DNA from 3 places in the Neptunomonas concharum genome. Region 1 is predicted to be linked to each of the others. Evidence: predicted binding sites of a transcription regulator. Region 1 holds the regulator's gene; each other region holds the start of a gene.

The links. Region 1 encodes FNR, which switches genes on or off when oxygen is low (the NO sensors DNR and NnrR bind a similar motif). Its sites were predicted from a motif close to TTGATNTANATCAA; they were not measured.
Positions count from the first base shown of each region.
Region 2: a site for FNR is predicted at 2,409-2,422, ahead of F0U83_RS00235 (cytochrome-c peroxidase). Genes of this name have one in related genera too.
Region 3: a site for FNR is predicted at 3,661-3,674, ahead of paaF (2,3-dehydroadipyl-CoA hydratase PaaF). Genes of this name have one in related genera too.

Region 1 is NZ_CP043869.1:2,296,080-2,302,292, forward strand. Features, by position in the region: gene F0U83_RS10795 (sulfite exporter TauE/SafE family protein) at 1-140, shown strand, start outside; gene hemN (oxygen-independent coproporphyrinogen III oxidase) at 208-1,599, shown strand; gene fnr (fumarate/nitrate reduction transcriptional regulator Fnr) at 1,685-2,464, shown strand; gene F0U83_RS10810 (adenine phosphoribosyltransferase) at 2,630-3,172, shown strand; gene F0U83_RS10815 (alpha/beta hydrolase) at 3,241-4,119, shown strand; gene F0U83_RS10820 (thioredoxin family protein) at 4,119-4,577, shown strand; gene hrpB (ATP-dependent helicase HrpB) at 4,593-6,213, shown strand, end outside.
Region 2 is NZ_CP043869.1:56,109-62,321, reverse strand. Features, by position in the region: gene F0U83_RS00250 (LysE family translocator) at 1-77, opposite strand, end outside; gene F0U83_RS00245 (DUF1499 domain-containing protein) at 169-639, opposite strand; gene F0U83_RS00240 (RNA recognition motif domain-containing protein) at 656-904, opposite strand; gene F0U83_RS00235 (cytochrome-c peroxidase) at 1,158-2,345, opposite strand; gene F0U83_RS00230 (imelysin family protein) at 2,510-3,781, shown strand; gene F0U83_RS00225 (di-heme oxidoreductase family protein) at 3,788-5,146, shown strand; gene F0U83_RS00220 (imelysin family protein) at 5,146-6,213, shown strand, end outside; gene F0U83_RS00215 (DUF1513 domain-containing protein) at 6,203-6,213, shown strand, end outside.
Region 3 is NZ_CP043869.1:1,885,066-1,891,278, reverse strand. Features, by position in the region: gene pcaF (3-oxoadipyl-CoA thiolase) at 1-33, opposite strand, end outside; gene paaI (hydroxyphenylacetyl-CoA thioesterase PaaI) at 37-495, opposite strand; gene paaH (3-hydroxyacyl-CoA dehydrogenase PaaH) at 495-2,003, opposite strand; gene paaG (2-(1,2-epoxy-1,2-dihydrophenyl)acetyl-CoA isomerase PaaG) at 2,006-2,797, opposite strand; gene paaF (2,3-dehydroadipyl-CoA hydratase PaaF) at 2,802-3,581, opposite strand; gene paaN (phenylacetic acid degradation protein PaaN) at 3,754-5,433, shown strand; gene paaY (phenylacetic acid degradation protein PaaY) at 5,530-6,138, shown strand.

The DNA of each region.
Region 1 (6,213 bases):
CCGCGATGCTCACGACCGGCCTACTTGCCCGTCAGGTACAAAGCCTTCTGAGTAATCGTAATGTTCAGCACATCTCTGGGTTACTTATCATTCTGTTTGGTTTATATACGCTACCGTTAACAGCGCTTGTTAAGTTTTGACCCGCATCAAACCAATTAATATGCTGAGTGTTATACTGCTCCGCTTTAAAATTGTGAGGAAATTATCGTGAGCTTAGACACCAGTATTTCTTGGGATCTAGATCTAATTAATCGCTATGACCTGTCCGGCCCACGATATACCTCCTATCCGACAGCCATTCAATTTGATACATCGCTATCGGAGCAAGACCTTGTTCAGACGGGGCAATTAACCTCAGATAAAACCGCCCCCCTCTCTTTGTATGTGCATATCCCTTTCTGTGCCCACGTTTGTTACTACTGTGCCTGCAATAAGGTCATCACACGCAATCGTAAAAAGGCACAACCGTATTTAGATACACTGTATAAAGAGATTGAAGAAGTAGCTCGCTGGTACAGTGATGACAGAGTTGTCAATCAACTTCATTGGGGCGGCGGCACCCCGACCTTCATCAGCGATGAGCAGATGGTCGAGTTAATGGATAAACTAAAAGCGTCATTTAACTTACTAAATGATGATAGCGGCGATTACTCTATTGAGATTGACCCACGCGAAGCCTCTATTAAAACCTTAGAAACGTTGCGCAGCATCGGCTTCAACCGGATCAGCTTAGGCGTACAAGATGTGAACCCCGTTGTTCAAGAAGCCGTTAACCGAGTCCAGTCAACGGAGCAAACCGCTGAGATTCTAAGCACAGCCCGGCAATTAGGCTTTAAATCGATCAATATGGATTTGATCTATGGCCTACCCCACCAAACCTTAGAAAGCTTTAATGAGACGTTGAATACCGTCATTGAACTCAGCCCAGACCGGCTTTCAGTCTTTAATTATGCGCATATGCCGGATCGCTTCCGCTCACAAAAACACATTAATGCAGACGATCTACCTAGCCCAGAAACCAAGTTAGCGATATTAGAATCCACGATTAATACATTGCTATCCGCAGGCTACGTCTACATAGGCATGGATCACTTTGCAAAGCCCGATGATGAACTCGCCTTGGCGCAACAAAACGGCCAACTGCATCGTAACTTTCAGGGATATACAACCCACTCTGATTGCGATCTGGTTGCTATGGGTGTCTCTGCAATCAGTCAAATCGGCGATGTCTATTATCAAAACGAGCACGACATTAGTGCTTATACGGAGTCCGTTGAATCTCGCTCCAGTGCTATTCGTCGAGGCGTCAAACTCAATCTAGATGATCGCATCCGCCGTGCAGTTATCACACAACTCATTTGCCATTTTGAACTTGACCCTCAAACCATCAGCCAACAATTCAATATCAATTTCAATGACTATTTTGCTGAAGAATTAACCGAATTAAACAACTTTTCTACAGATGGTTTGATTACTCTGGAGCAAGGTAAAATTTTTGTGACCCCAGCTGGTCGACTTTTGATTCGTCGCATCTGTATGACCTTCGATAAATACATACCTAAACAGCAAGAAACACAGGCTTTTTCACGTATCATCTAATCGGTGCTTCACGGTTCCCGTGAAATGTTACATAATTTGGGGCTGAGTAGCCGCTCGTTATGTAAAACAACCACAGGAAACGGCCATGAGTGATGTAAAGAAGGAAGGGAAACTACATAGCCTTCAACAAGCCCACTGTAACACGTGCAGTTTAAGTTCACTCTGTCTGCCCGTATCGCTAAATCTAACCGAGATGGAAAGGCTGGACGATATCATTGACAAAAGTCGTCCTTTAAAAAAAGGCGAACACCTTTTCCATCAAGGGGATGAATTTGAGTCTGTATACGCGATTCGCGCGGGCAGTGTTAAAAGCTACACCATAACTAATGAAGGTGAAGAGCAGATCACGGGGTTCTATTTCCCGGGGGAATTAGTAGGTTTGAGCGGTTTTGATAGCAACAACTACCCCGTCTCAACCAAAATTTTAGAAACGACAACTGTATGTGAAATTCCATTTGAGCACCTCGACAGTTTGTGTGGACAGTTACCAGAGCTACGCAGACAAGTGATGCGCACGATGAGTAAAGAGATTCGTGACGATCAGCAAATGATGATGTTGCTATCAAAGAAAAATGCCGAAGAGCGCGTTGCGACCTTTTTGGTCAAGTTATCCCAACGTTTTCAGGCTCGTGGCTATTCTGCCCATAAGTTTCGCTTATCCATGTCACGCAATGAAATAGGTAACTATTTGGGATTAGCGGTTGAAACCGTTAGCCGTATTTTCACTCGATTCCAGAAGAATGAGCTGATTCAAGTAGATGGAAAAGAGGTAGATCTAATTAATCTGGAGCATCTATACACCCTAGCGGGTGAATGCATGGGTAAAGAAGATACCGAAGATGATGTCCAACAGTTAACGCTATAATAAAAAAACGCCGTTCAAGATTGAACGGCGTCACAAATAGTTGCACAAAGAAGTAGCCATCTCTATGTGTAACCCAACGAAGTCATTAGAAGGCAAAACGCCTTAGATAACATTGAGCCATATCAAACGTTTACGTTCCGGCCTGATTGAGGAGCTATTGAGCACATGTCTTACGACGAATACTACGTCAAATCTGTCATCCGTACCCTACCTGACTGGCCTGAACCTGGTGTTATGTTTCGTGATATCACACCTCTATTTAAAGATCCCAAAGCATTGCGGATGATTTCAGATGCCTTCATTCAACGCTATATGGATTCTGAAATGACTCATATTGCTTGTATTGACGCGCGTGGATTCTTAATTGCATCCATCATGGCCTATCAACTACAAAAGCCACTCGTGCTTGTTCGTAAAAAAGGCAAGCTGCCAGGAAAAACTGTGCACCAAGAATATCAATTAGAATACGGAACATCTGCTGTGGAAATGCAAGTGGACTCCGTCTCTGCTGGCGACAAAGTCCTAGTATTTGATGACTTGATTGCTACCGGCGGCACCATTCTAGCTGCTTGCACACTCATCAAAACCTTGGGCGCTAACGTCATCGAGTGTGCCGCGCTTATCGACCTTCCTGATCTTCAAGGGTCAACACGTATACAGGATACTGGCATACCCGTGTATACCTTACTTGCTTACGAAGGCCTGTAGCCAAACCAGATAGCCTCTGCTATTGTGAGTGTATTAGAATAAGCTTATAACAATAACAGAGGTTTTCCATGTCTCGATTGCAACAGCTCGTATCATTGTTTCTGCTGACCTTTAGCTTTTTAGCGTATGCAGAGGAAGTCACTCTTCCCTTCAAGGGCATCACGCTCAATGCGGACTTTCAAACGAGTGATGCACAGCCATTGAGTGATGGAGTGATTGTGCTGGTACATGGCACCCTCGCCCATAACCACATGGAAATCATTAGAGCTTTCCAAGAGCAGCTCACAGAAAACGGCTATCATACCCTCGCCATTAACCTTAGCTTGGGCGTTGATAACCGTCACGGCATGTACGACTGCAACACACCCCATCAACATAAACATACCGACGCACTCACAGAAGTTGATCAGTGGATTCAGTGGCTCAAAAACCAAGGGGCTGACAAGATCACATTACTCGGCCATTCACGCGGTGGTAATCAAGTTGCGTGGTATACTTCAGAACATCCAGAGCAGGTACAGCGACAGGTTCTGATAGCCCCTGCTACATGGAGCGCAGAACAGGAGCGTGTCGATTACCAAACTCGATACAAGAAAAACCTTGAGCAGGTGATAAAGGAGGCCGAGCAAACACCAGAAAATGCGTGGCTAAAAAATACCGATTTCATCTATTGCGCTAATAGTGAAGTCACAGCAGGCTCTTTCCTTAACTATTACAAGCCGGACACCCGTTTCAACACGCCTGATATTATTAAGAACACCACTACGCCTACATTGGTTTTTAGTGGGTCTGAAGATACAACCGTCAAAGATCTGCCTGTGCAAATGAAAAGAATCGATAATCCGCATATACGCTATTTCGACATTGAAGGGGCAGACCATTTCTTTATGGACCTTTATACTGACGAAGTTGTCGAATTGATCGTTGAATTTTTGGAATCTAACTAATGGCCCGATTACTCGCCTTATTGCTCTTTTTACCTTGGCTGATAGCGCAAGCAGGTGAACTTCCCAAAGCACAAAACTTCCAGCTGGATGCAAAACAACTGCAACCTCAGCAGCTTTTACTGGTGCTAGCTAGCCGACATGATTGTAGCTATTGTTCTTTAATCAGGAATGATTTTTTGTACCCTATGTCTCAGAATCCAGGGTATCAAAAAAAGCTGATCATTAGGGAATTGAAGATAGACGAGAATAAAAAGATCATTGATTTTGATGGAAGGCCTATTGCAGTAAAAGAACTTGCGCGACGCTACAATGCCAGCTTAACGCCAACACTCATGTTTCTCGATAAAACTGGGAAGCAGCTCACCAAGAACCATGTTGGAATCACAACGCCTGAGTTCTTTGGTTTTTATTTAGACCAGTCAATAGAGGCAGCTCTTGAGCACCTTGCTATACAGTGACACGCTTTAACGGCTATGCCCACATTACCCATACATCAATGCCTTTCTCAGCTTTTTGAAGCATTAAACTATCGAGATGAAGCGGTACTACAAGCCCCACCAGGCGCAGGTAAAACCACCGTTGTCCCACTAGCTCTACTAGAGCAGTCGTGGCTTCAAAAGCAAAAGATCATTATTTTAGAGCCGCGGCGCATAGCCGCGAAAGCGGCGGCTGAACGTATGGCAACGTCCTTAGGAGAAAGTGTCGGAGAAACCGTTGGCTACCGTATCAGGATGGATACCTGTGTAAGTCAATACACCCGCATCGAAGTCATTACAGAAGGCATACTAACCCGTATGCTCCAAGAAGACCCTAGCCTTGAAGGTGTCGGCTTGGTGATATTTGATGAGTTTCATGAACGCAGCCTTGATGCCGATTTAGGCTTGGCGTTATGCTTGCAAAGCCGGACATTATTTAGAGATGATATTGCCCTAAAGCTCTTGGTGATGTCAGCCACATTAGACACACCAGCAATCTCAACACTGCTCAATCATGCTCCGATTATCCACAGTGAAGGCCGCACTTATCCCGTCGACATTTTTTACACCGCCCCTTGGCAAGCTAGCCAGCCCATTGAGCCTCGCGTAGTTAAAACCATTCTACAGGCACTTGATGAGCAACAGGGAAGCTTACTGGTTTTTTTACCGGGCCTCGCTGAGATTCAGCGGGTAGAGGAACAGCTCCAAGCACATTTAACAACTCGCTACGAGCACCAAACCATTGAAATCACACCACTCTATGGCGATCTTAGCTTACAACAGCAAAAAAAGGCGATATCTCCCCCTAATCAAGGCCATCGAAAAGTTGTTCTGACCACATCCATAGCAGAAACCAGCCTAACCATTGAAGGCATCAACATCGTTATCGATAGCGGCCTGAGCCGTCAAGCCATCTATGATACAAACACCGGCATGACACGCTTACATACCCGGCGTGTGTCTCGCTCTACCAGTGAACAACGTGCTGGTCGTGCAGGACGCCTCGAAGCAGGCATGTGCTACCGATTATGGTCAAAGGCTCAACAAGAACAGTTAGCTCCCTTTACACCACCAGAAATATCTCAAGCGGACCTCACGCCTCTTGTACTGCAACTCCACCAATGGGGCTGCAAAACACCCAATGAGTTATCATGGATAGACCCACCCTCTCCATCAAGCTATCAACAAGCGCAGTCTCTCTTACACGCACTAGGCGCATTACACCGTGTAGAAAGCGGCTTTCAGCTTACCCCTGAAGGCCAATTGATGGCTGCGTTACCGTTACATCCAAGGCTGGCTAAAATGCTGTTAGTCGCCCGTCACTACCAATTAGAAAATTTAGCTTGTGACTTGGCGGCAATTTTTACTGAGCGGGATCCTATTCGTAGCCATCAAGCAGACATTCAGCTGCGCTTGGATTGGTTACTGGAACCACCGAGAACCTCTGGTCAAGCCTATCGAATCAAGCAACAAAGCCAGCGCCTTTTAACACTATGCAGGACGCTACCAAAAGCGAACCTATCAAAAAGCCTGCCCACTAACCAGCAACTAGGTTTATTAATTGCCAGCGCCTGGCCGGATCGCCTTGCTAAGAAAAAAGCACCGGGTGTCTACCAGC
Region 2 (6,213 bases), 1.3 Mb from region 1:
GCTACTGTATATAAAACTCCTGTGCCCGGAATCAACACGACAACAAGAGAAGTCAGCAAAAACTCTAAAGATATCATTCAATATTTCCTTTTCCATGAAGGGCCGATGTACTCCTTAATAAGGAGTAACTTAACATACGGAACACAGAGGCCGCACTACCAGCAAACGCTACTGCTGAATATGTTCGCTAAATCCTTTCTTGATCATCTCCACCCTTTGTTGGTTTGCACCTAAATCGCCATACCCCACGCGAGAGGCTGAACGGATATGGATACGATTGTGGGTCGGTTCAAACCGTATCTCTACATCATCCACAAAGCCAAAGAGAGGGGAGGTAAAAGAAGCAGCAATATAGGTATCACTTTCTATTTGGACTTCACCTTTTAGATCAATGAGTACCGATCTCATTAATTGCATCGTGCTAGGGGCTGCGGGCTCAGTAAGCAAGATGGGGGATGTAAAGTGACTGGTGTCGGTCGGGCCTTCGCTACTGACACAGTTGGGTTTGTCAGGGCAGGGGGCTAATCGGCCATCCAGTATCCCCACAGGGTTACCTGACTGGGACATTATGCCCAATACAGTTAACGCTGCCACGCTTAATAGAATCAAGGCGGTTATCGCCACCAATATGGCTTTCATGTTGCGACCTATGTATTTAAGCGTCTTTATCTGCGGCTTTTTTAACCCGCACTTTGGATTCACCAACCATTTTGTAGTTTAAATTTTTAATGGCCGCTTTGGCTTCGCCCACTTTTGGCATCTCGACAAAGCCAAACCCTTTTGATTCACCGGTGACTTTATCCATCACCAGATTGCAGGACTGAACGGCACCAAATTCTTGGAATAGGGATTTTAATTCGGCTTCGCTGACCGAGCGATCAAGGTTACGTACGAGTAGTTTCATGTTGATTCAAACCGTTGTGTTTTTGTATAGAGATACAATACACGGCCAAGCAGAAAATAACTGCAAAATAGTGCTCAAAAATCTAGATGAGTAGGGGAGGCAATACACAAAAAAGTACGTGAAGGCATGGACTGGGGTTTGTTGAGAAATCACAGGAGGCTTGCGCCTCCCGTCTTAAGGCTTAAGAGGTGGTTATAGCAGCGCTTCTCTTGAGTGAGTGGGTTCTAGCGCGAATACCGTAGAGCTTCCTGATTTACTCTTTTAGCAAATGCTCATATTTTTTATCAGTTAAGGTCTTCATAAAAGCAACCAGCGCATCAACCCGCTTATCCGTTAATGCAGGGCCTGACTCTAGCTCTTTAAGAGATAGGTTCTCAGGCACTTCGGGTTCAGCCCAGCGCATGTGGGTCTCTGGGTTAATCTGACGCTTTTCACTGCGGCTATTGTACTTGTTATAAAAGAGCACCACCGTTCGCAGATCCCTAAAAACGCCGTTGTGCATATAAGGGCCTGTTACGGCTACATTTCTGAGCGAGGGGGTTTTAAATTTTCCTTTTTGATCAGGGTCTGAGACATCAGGGTGTGCAAACAATCCTTCATCGCGGGTTTTCGTACCGTTTAGGGCTCTTAGCTGGATATTCTCAGGCACACCTATATTATGGAACTGGTAGTTCGTAAAGGTCTCATCCTTACTGACTGGCGAAGGCCTTAGTTGATGGCATTGATTGCAATTGGTGAACTGCTGAGAGAAGAAAAGGGTACGCCCCAGCTCTTCTTGTGGGGTTAACTCATACTCCCCTTTAAGATAGCGATCGTACTTTGAGTCGAAGGGGGCAAAAAAACCTGTGGACTCAAAGCTAGCAATAGCATCACTCATCGCGGCATAAGCACGATCAGCATCAGTAAGCACTTGCTCACCGTAGATCTTTTCAAACAGAGAGGGATATAAGCTGTTTTCCAACAAACGCGCCAACACCGCCGCTTTGCTTGGCATCCCCATTTCTACAGGATTCAAGGGTGGGCCCGCCGCTTGTTCGGCTAAGGTACTGGCACGGCCATCCCAAAACTGACCTCCGATATAACGCCCCTGCTGATCTTGGTAAAAAGGCGGTGAATAGGCCGCATACCCTGCGGTTGGAGCGTTACGATCACCTAAGGAGTGGCCATCGTCCCCTAAAGAGACGGCTGCCTTCACACCCGTGCCACGATGGTCCACAAAACCTTTATCCGGCGCATGGCATGTTGCGCAAGACTGTGTGCGATTTTTTGATAGATTGACATCAAAAAACAGCTGTTGCCCAAGCAAGACTTTGGTTGCCGCACGTGATTTTTCATCCATTTCTGTTGCTAGAACAGCCGTTGTTGAGGCCACAGACCCCACTAAGATGAGACCAACAACCTTATATAGATTCATCTTACCGATTCGTTTCTGGCGTGACATTTTTTCTCCAACACTGAGCAATCAACAGGATCATCATAGTAAAACGACTCATTTCTCGATTATTTGACACTGATCAATAAAAACAAATCTAACCAATAATTGAAATGAGAACGCTTATTATTTATATTAACATAAAATCAATTCACGGAAACGGGATAAATCCTATGAAAAAAATCTCCTCTTTTGTCTTGGCTGCATCCCTTTGTAGCCTCTCACTACCTACATTGGCGGGTACGCCATCTGCTATTGTTAATACTTATGCGGATATTGCAGAGGCAACCTACGGTGATTCATTAACCACCGCGATTACACTCAGAAAAAAAGTCACCGACCTTCTTAACAACCCATCAACGGCAACGCTCAATAACGCTCGCCAAGCATGGATCGCTGCTCGTGTACCTTACCAACAATCCGAGGCTTTCCGTTTTGGCAATGCGATTGTTGATGACTGGGAAGGGCGCGTAAATGCTTGGCCGCTAGATGAAGGGTTAATCGATTATGTGGATGGCCAAAGCTACGGTGCTGAGTCAGAAGAAAACCCTCTATATACAGCCAATGTTATCGCATCTACCTCGCTGACATTAGGCAATAAAAAACTCGATTTAAAGGAGATCACTCCTGCACTGCTTGCTGATGCGCTGCATGAAGCCGATGAAGTAGAAACCAATGTTGCCACAGGTTATCACGCAATTGAGTTTCTCCTATGGGGTCAAGACCTTAATGGAACCAAGCCCGGAGCAGGTAACCGCCCTTACACCGATTTTAGCCTGACGCAGTGTACCGGTGGTAACTGTGACCGTCGCCGAGCCTACCTAAGTGCGGCTGCGGATCTACTTATTCAGGACTTGGAGGAGATGGTAAACAACTGGAAAGCAGATGGCGCTGCACGTCAAGCCCTCGCTGACAAAGGCGAAAAAGGCGCACTGGCTACGATATTGACGGGTATGGGAAGCCTGTCTTATGGCGAACTTGCCGGTGAACGCATCAAATTAGGCTTAATGCTGCATGACCCAGAAGAGGAACATGATTGCTTCTCAGATAATACCCATGCATCACACTTTTATGATGCTAAAGGGATCAAAAATGTCTATTTAGGTGAGTACAGCCGCATTGATGGCAGCCAATTGAAAGGAGCCTCTTTATCAGAGCTAGTGCGCAAAAAAGATCCCGCGTTGGACAAGCAGTTCCGTGCTGAGCTCAACAACACAGAAACTGCAATGCAAGCCTTAATGGATCAAGCAGAGCAGGGTAATACCTTCGATGTACTGATTGGTAGTGGGAACAAAACAGGGAACGCACTGGTACAAAACGTAGTTGACGCCCTAACTACGCAGACCCGTTCAATTGAAAAAGCAATCGATGTGCTTGAGTTAGACGCTATCGAGCTAGAAGGCTCGGATAGCTTAGACAACCCAGCGGCCGTCACACAGGGTTAATATTTGATGGTTTGCTTCAAAAACCGTGCTGCCAAGCGGCACGGTTTACCTATGCTTATCGCTTTACTGGTGGCAGCTTTGCCGTTAACGGTAATAGGCAGTACTTTTTCACAACCCGATAGTTTTTTAACAACCGAGCAGAAAATGGACTTTGTGCTGGGTAAAAGTCTGTTTGAAAAACTATGGGTATCATCACCCTCATCTACCACCGCCAGCGACGGCTTGGGCCCCCTTTATAATGCCCGCTCCTGTCTGCAGTGCCATCCCAAAAATGGCCGGGGGAGACCAACCGAAGCGAATAATCCTGCCGATGTTGCTGCATCTATGCTGGTTCGCCTAGGCCTACCCTCACAAGCGCCCGAACCTAACTACGGCAGCCAATTTCAAACTCGCGCAGTACAAGGGGTTCTTGCAGAAGGTGTGATCCAGCTTGCCTATACGCCAGTCACAGTGACACTTGATGATGGCGAAGTAGTGACATTAAGAAAGCCTAACATCACGCTCACGCAACTTAATTATGGCCCTCTGCATCCCGATACTCAGCTATCAGCACGTATCGCACCTGCCGTGATAGGTTTGGGGTTACTGGAGAAGATCCCTGAGGAGCAGATCATTGCTCGCGCTGACCCTGAGGATACAAATAACGATGGCATATCAGGACGCATTAACGAGGTTGTAGATTTTAAAACGGGCGAGAAACGTTTAGGACGATTTGGCTGGAAAGCCGGACAGCCCACTCTGTTACAACAAAACAGCATCGCACTATTCACCGATATCGGCATCTCTTCGCCCATGTTTACTTCTGGGTATGGCGATTGTACCCCTTTACAAGCACGCTGCCGTCAGCTGCCCAACGGTAATAGTGCCCATATGGACAACGCCGAGGCATCGGGCCAGATGGTGGCTTTAATTACCACCTATACACAGCATTTGGCTGTGCCTAAGCGGCGTATTCCTGATGTACAAAAAGCAAATATCGATCAAGGTGAAGCACTATTTAGCCAGCTAGGATGCCAAAATTGTCACACACCAAATTTTTCGTTTACGACAGACAAAGCACAGCGCAAAGCCATTAGCATTCAACCATATACCGATCTACTGCTACATGATTTGGGGGAAGGCCTGGCAGATCATCGCCCAGAGCAAGGGGCCAACGGTCGTGAATGGCGCACAGCCCCTTTGTGGGGAATCGGGCTGGCCGGTATGATCAATGATCATCGGTTTTTTTTACATGATGGCCGCGCTCGCACCCTTCAGGAAGCGATTCTCTGGCATGGTGGTGAAGCTGAACAGAGCACTCGTGCGTATAGGCAGCTTTCAAAAGCACAACGACAACAACTGATCCAATTTTTGGAGTCACTTTAATGATCCGTCAAGGCTCTCTTATCCCGGTATTGCTGGTATTTATTCTGATCACCCTCTCAATAGGTACGCTGCATGCTGCACCATCCGAGCAAGATTGGCACAAACTGAACAACGCCGTCGTCGAACAGCATATCCTGCCCCGCTATGAAGCACTTGCCAAATCCAGCGCGCACTTAGCCCAAACCGTCGAGGGATATTGCAGCCAGCAGCAAACCATCGATGCGGCCCAAAGCGCGTTTATCGATGCTTTTTCTCAATGGCAAACTATCCAACATATCCAATTTGGACCTGTCACACTGCTCATGCGCAACCACAGTTTGCAGTATTGGCCGGACAAAAAGAATACGGGCGCACGACAATTAAGAGCGGTGCTATCAGGATCTGATACTGCATTTAATGAAAGTTTCTTTCGCCAAGCCAGTATCAGTTTAAAAGGGTTTCCTGCACTAGAAAGAGTGCTATTTGATATGATTACCCCGTTACAACCCGCATCAAAGCCTTGCCGCCTAGCTTCTGCAATTGCAGCCAATATTCATCAGCTCAGCGAGGGGACGCTGTCAGATTGGCAAGCTGAATCCCAAGCGATAAAAGACGCTGGCAATAATGACCTCTACGAGTCAGCCGATGAGGCAGCGACTGAATTGATGAAATCGCTGGTGGAGCCCATTGAGGTGATCAGGGATAGTAAAATCCTTCGCCCACTGGGGGATAAGCCCAGCAAAACCAACTGGAAACGTAGCGAATCCTGGCGTAGTAAGCGCTCTATCGCCAATCTCAGTATTAATTTGAGCACCTTGCAACACCTTTATAGCGGAACACAAGGTAGCAGCACAAAAGCGCTATTAGCCATTGAGGATGCCACGTTAGCGGAGTCGATTGACCGGCAATTTAGTGCGCTCTTAAATAAGTTACAGCACATACCGGAGGTAGAAAACACCCTCGTATCTGACAATCAACGCGCGCAACTCATAGGGGTGGCATCCGATCTGAAGCATTTACATGTCGATCTTGAACAAGCGATGGCATTACTAAACATACAGCTAGGATTCAATAGTCGTGACGGGGAT
Region 3 (6,213 bases), 410 kb from region 1:
ACGGACAGCATCGCAAATAAAAGCATCTTTCATAAACTATTCTCCTGATTTTGCAGATTCGCCGTTCTCATCGACTAGAACACCATTGATTTGGTGTGACTTGCCGCGGAAGAAAGCGAGAGCTTCATTATTCTGGTTATAAACCGTGATGTCGTAGACACCAGTACGGCCTTTACGGTGACGCTCCTCGGCGATAGCGCGTAAGCGATCACCCTCGAAAGCGGGTGCTGCAAAGTCAATCGTACAGCCGCTAGCCACGGTAACTTTGTTATACGTGTTACACGAGTGAGCAAAGGCTGTATCGGCTAACGTAAAGATCATGCCACCATGACAGATATCATGACCGTTAAGCATATCTTTGCGTACGGTCATTTCTAAGTGAGCATAACCTGGACGAACTTCGACAATCGACATATCCAGCATTTGCGCGGCTTTGTCATTGGCGTGCATTGCTTGGCTACAAGCATTGGCCATCTGCTCTGAAGATAGACTCATTACATACCTCCAGCGACTTTTCGGCGTATCAGAGGCGAGGTGCGGTAACGATCTTCGCCATACATAGCCGCTAAGTTGTCTAAGACGTTTTGAATCACCGTTAAACTGACTTTGTTTGCCCATTCGATAGGGCCAAACGGATAGTTCACACCGCCTTTCATTGCGATATCAACATCGGCTTCAGAACAGACTTGCTGATTGACCGCATCGAAGCCTTCGTTAGCGAGCATAGCGACGGTTCGCATTACAATCATGCCCGGTACGTCATCAATTACCGTGACGGCTTTACCAATAGCTTGGAACAAACCGATGGCTTTAAGTAATGACTCGTTGTCGGCCTGATCTGCCGCAGAGATAGCAATGCGTGTTGACGTTGTATAATCCAATGCCAGATCAAAATGGATCAAATTGCTGTTACGAGCCTCAGCAGAGCGCACCGTTGTCATCTGACCATTCGTTAATTTGAGGGTGGTATCGCCAATCAAGATGGCACCGTGTCCCTCTTTCGCACGGCTAACCGAAATCCCTGCTTGTTCAATCAGAGCGACCAGAGGCTCGGCAACACCTAAATCACCCTCAATGGTGACATGATGAGGCGCAGGTGCCGTGTCAGCCGTTGCTGGGGTTGGTTTTTCAGCATCAGCGCTGTAGTTGTAAAATCCGCGGCCAGACTTACGTCCCAAATGGCCAGCATTCACAAGATCCTGCTGGATTAAGGATGGCAAGAAACGCTGGTCGTTAAAGTAAGCAGCAAACACTGAAGAGGTAACCGCGAAGTTAACGTCATGGCCGATCAGGTCCATTAACTCAAACGGCCCCATACGGAAGTTACCGGCTTCACGGATAACGGCATCAATTGTCGCTTCATCCGCGCCGCCTTCTTGCAAAACACGTAAGCCTTCAGCATAGAAAGGCCGCGCAACACGATTAACGATAAAGCCCGGTGTGGATTTAGCGCGTACCGGTTTTTTACCCCAACGGGCAGATAGCTCATAAATGGCATCGGCAACGTTGGGATCGGTATCCAAACCACTAATCACTTCAACCAGCTTCATGATCGGTGCTGGATTAAAGAAGTGCATACCCACTAGATTGTTAGCACGTTTTAGCTGACTACCAATGGCTGTTACAGAGATGGAAGAGGTGTTCGTTGCAAGAATGGTATCGTCTGCACAAATCTCTTCAAGCTGGCTAAAAACAGACTGTTTGACATCAAGCCGTTCGACGATGACCTCAATCACCACACGAGCAGGGGCGAACGCTTCTAACCCATTAACCAGTGTAATACGGCTAAGCAGAGCATCGACATCGGCCTGTGCCATTTTGCCGCGTTCAACGAGCTTGTTCAGACCTTTTTTGATACCGTCAAAGCCTTTTTGAGCGGCACCTTCAAAGGCATCGTAAAGTAAAACCGGATGGCCTGCTTTGGCTGCAACTTGTGCAATGCCTGCACCCATCGTGCCGGCACCAATAACACCAATGACCGCATCAGGTGAAATAGGGGTCATGTTTATTGTCCTTTGAATGCTGGTTGACGTTTTTCCATAAAGGCAGCGACACCTTCACGGTAGTCTTCGGTGCGGCCTGCGAGTGTTTGCAGGTCACGCTCCAGATCAAGTTGCTCATCAAATGTGTTGGTTGCCGATGCCTGAATCGCACGTTTAATCAATGCCAAGCCCTTAGTGGGTTGGGTTGCAAAATGTTTAGCCATGGACAGCGCTTCATCCATGAGGGACTCGTTTTCAACGCTTTTCCAGATCATGCCCCATTGTTCAGCCTGCTCAGCAGATACCTTGTCGCCAAGCATAGACAGCGCCATCGCGCGTGCCGGGCCAACTAAGCGTGGTAAAGACCAGGTTCCGCCACAGTCAGGCACAAGCCCGATTTTGCAGAATGCCTGAATAAAAGAAGCTGATTTCGCTGCTAAAACAATGTCACAAGCAAAGGCGATGTTTGCGCCAGCACCGGCTGCTACACCGTTAACCGCGCAGATAACCGGCATCTCTAACGAACGGATAGTACGTAGCAACGGACTGTAATTCTTCTCGATCGACTCACCTAAGTTAGGAGCCTCTGCACCGGGTGCGACATTACGATCGCTCAAATCCTGACCTGCACAAAAACCACGGCCATTACCCGTTAGTAATAGACAACGAACGCTGCTGTCCTTTTTAACCTCTTTTAACGCACTGCGAACTTCAGCGTGCATCTGGGTATTGAAACTGTTCAGGCTATCAGGACGATTAAGCGTCAGTACGGCAACGCCTTCAGTAATAGAAAACTCGATTGTTTCGTAAGACATTTTATTATTTTCCTGTGAAGTTCGGTTTACGTTTTTCCATAAAAGCAGCAATCCCTTCGTTACGGTCTTCCGTAGCCGCCAGTAGGGTAAAGGCTTTACGTTCGAGATTCAGGCCGCTATCCAGTGTTGTTTCGTAGGCTTTTAATAACGCCTCTTTTGCTAGACGTACCGCAATAGGGGGCTTGGTTGCAATCTTTTTAGCGAGCTGAGTGGCGCGCTCTAGCGAGCGTTCAGGGATAGTCACTTCGCTTACCAACCCAAACGAGCGTGCTTGCTGAGCGCTGATGAACTCACCCGACAGCACTAGCTGCATCGCCATGGATTTACCAATGGTACGGATCAGTCGTTGGGTGCCGCCTGCGCCCGGGATAATCCCAAGATTGATTTCAGGCTGACCGAACTGTGCATTATCACCGGCAATAACGATGTCACAATGCATCATCAACTCACATCCTCCCCCCAACGCAAAGCCATTGACGGCAGCAACAATCGGTTTAGGGAAGAGAGCGATGCGACGCCAGAAAGTAGGGCGAGGGTCATTCATCACGCCAACGACATCCAGTGATGCCATCTCTTTAATATCAGCACCCGCTGCGAACACGGTATCACTGCCAGTAAGCACCACGGCTTTTACCTGATCATCCGCTGCAGCTGTATCCAACGCATCGGCTAACTCGCGAAGCAGTTGTGTACGCAGCGCGTTGTAAGCATCGGGGCGATTAAGACGAATAGTCAGAACGCCAGATTCAACGCCACTGACAAGAATATCTTCATAATTTTGCATTAAACCCTGCCTTTATCAGGTTATCAGTCAAGCTACTAATGACTAGGTTACCCCAAAACACAAAAGGGATACAATATTAATGATTCAAATCAATCTTTATGTATCATAAACTTTGGTGTATGGTTGTTACATATAGCATGCCACTCCTACAGATTAACGACAGAGAATCATCATGAGCGAAGCATTGAATACCCTGTTTGCCAAACATCAGGACACCCTGAACGCCGCTACCCACGCTATCAAAACTCGTGACTACTGGAGCCCATACCCAGAAAACCCCAGCCCACGAGCCTATGGTGAAACCGCCAATGCCGATGGCGAAGCCGCGTTTAAAGGCTACCTGAACCAATCCTTCGCACTGGAGATGCCCGGAATCATCGGCGAAGCGGGCAGTGAAGTCTCTCCTTACGGTATTGACCTGAATATCAAATACCCGCTGGTAGACTTGGATGTACTATTACCGGCCATGAACGATGCTCGCAAAGCTTGGCGTGACGTGGGCCCGCAAGGACGTGCCGCGATCTGCTTAGAGATACTAGAACGCATCAACCAACGTAGCTTTGAAATTGGCTATGCGGTGATGCACACCTCCGGCCAAGGCTTCATGATGGCTTTCCAAGCGGGTGGCCCCCATGCACAAGACCGTGGCCTAGAAGCCGTTGCCTACGGCTACGAAGCGATGATGCACACCCCCGCGAATACCGTCTGGACCAAGCCGCAGGGTAAACATGACCCACTGGTACTCAACAAAACCTACACCGCTGTCGGCCGCGGTATCGGCTTAGTGATTGGTTGTTCCACCTTCCCAACATGGAACACCTACCCAGGACTGTTCGCTGACCTGATTACGGGCAACCCGGTGATTGTCAAACCCCATCCGGCCGCCATACTTCCTGCCGCGATCAGCGTCAAAATCGCACAGGACGTACTCACCGAAAACGGCTTACCAGCGCACATCGTCTCCATGGTGATTGATGCAGACCCCGCCAAGCCTTGCACCGCCGACCTTGCAAAACGTGACGAGATCAAACTGATCGACTTCACCGGCAACACACCGTTTGGTAACTGGCTAGAAGCGAACTGCACCCAAGCACAGGTCTACACCGAAAAAGCCGGAGTAAACACCATCATCATCGACTCCAGTGATGACTACAAAGGGATGCTCCGCAACCTATCGTTCACCCTCAGCCTCTACTCTGGGCAGATGTGTACCACCCCTCAGGATATCTTCGTACCTAAAGGCGGTATCGATACAGACCAAGGCCACAAAACCTTTGATGACGTTGCCAACGACATCGCCACCGCCGTCAGCAAATTCTTATCTGATCCAGAACGTGCTGCTATGGTCTTGGGTGCTATCCAAGCCCCGGTCACCGCTGACCGTATCGAAAACAGCAAAACACTGGGTAACGTTCTGCGGGAATCCGAAGCACTTACACACCCGCACTTCCCGAACGCACGCGTACGTTCACCGCTGTTGATGAGCATCGATGCTGACCAAGCAGACACCTACATGCAAGAACTGTTTGGCCCCATCAGTTTTGTGGTAAAAACCGACAGCACCGCACACTCCATCCAATTGGCCAGTGAAGCGATCAAAACCCACGGCGCTATCACTCTAGGATGCTACAGCAACAACGACAGCGTACTGGACAGCATTGAAGAAACCGCCTTGGATGCCGGCGTTGCCCTAAGCTGCAACCTGACCGGTGGCGTGTTCGTCAACCAAAGCGCGGCTTACAGTGACTTCCATGCCACGGGCAGCAACCCAGCGGCGAATGCGTGTTTATCCGACTTGGCGTACGTAGCGAACCGCTTCCGAGTGGTGCAGAGCCGTCGTCATCCAAAATAAGCAAAAGTTAATATAAATACTGGAATTCCTGTATCGAGTTCCGTTATAAAAGGGAGGCGGAAGCCTCCCTTTTGCTTAAGAACCAGGAGAATAATAATGAAAGTGTATCAAATTGATGGTGTCACCCCGGTCATTGATCCAACGGCTTATGTGCATCCAACAGCGGTGCTGATTGGTGATGTCATCATCGGCCCTCGTTGCTATGTTGGGCCTGCTGCCTGTTTACGAGGGGATTTTGGCCGCCTGATTCTAAAAGAGGGTGCAAACATCCAAGACACCTGCGTGATGCACGGCTTCCCCAACAGTGACACCGTTGTCGAAGAGGATGGTCATATCGGCCATGGTGCTGTACTGCACGGCTGCACAGTCAAGAAAAACGCACTGGTAGGTATGAATGCAGTGGTCATGGATGGCGCTGTAGTCGGCGAATCAGCCATCGTAGCGGCCATGGCATTCGTCAAAGCAAAGTTTGAAGTACCTGATCGTACATTAGTTGCAGGCTCGCCAGCGCGTATTATCCGCGAGCTAAGCGACAAAGAGATCGAATGGAAATCCCAAGGTACAGCGCAATACCAAGACCTTGCCGTACGTAGCCTCAGCACCATGAAAGAAGTGGATGCGCTGACATCCGTTGAACCCGACCGTAAGCGCCTCGTGATTGACGAAAACGTTAAGCCGCTTTACCAAATGAAAGAAGAAAACTAATCGAGAATAGCAGAGAGCGGGCTGCGCACACCGCCAGCCCCGCGCTCTACTGAGCGAACAGTAATCGCGCGGTAA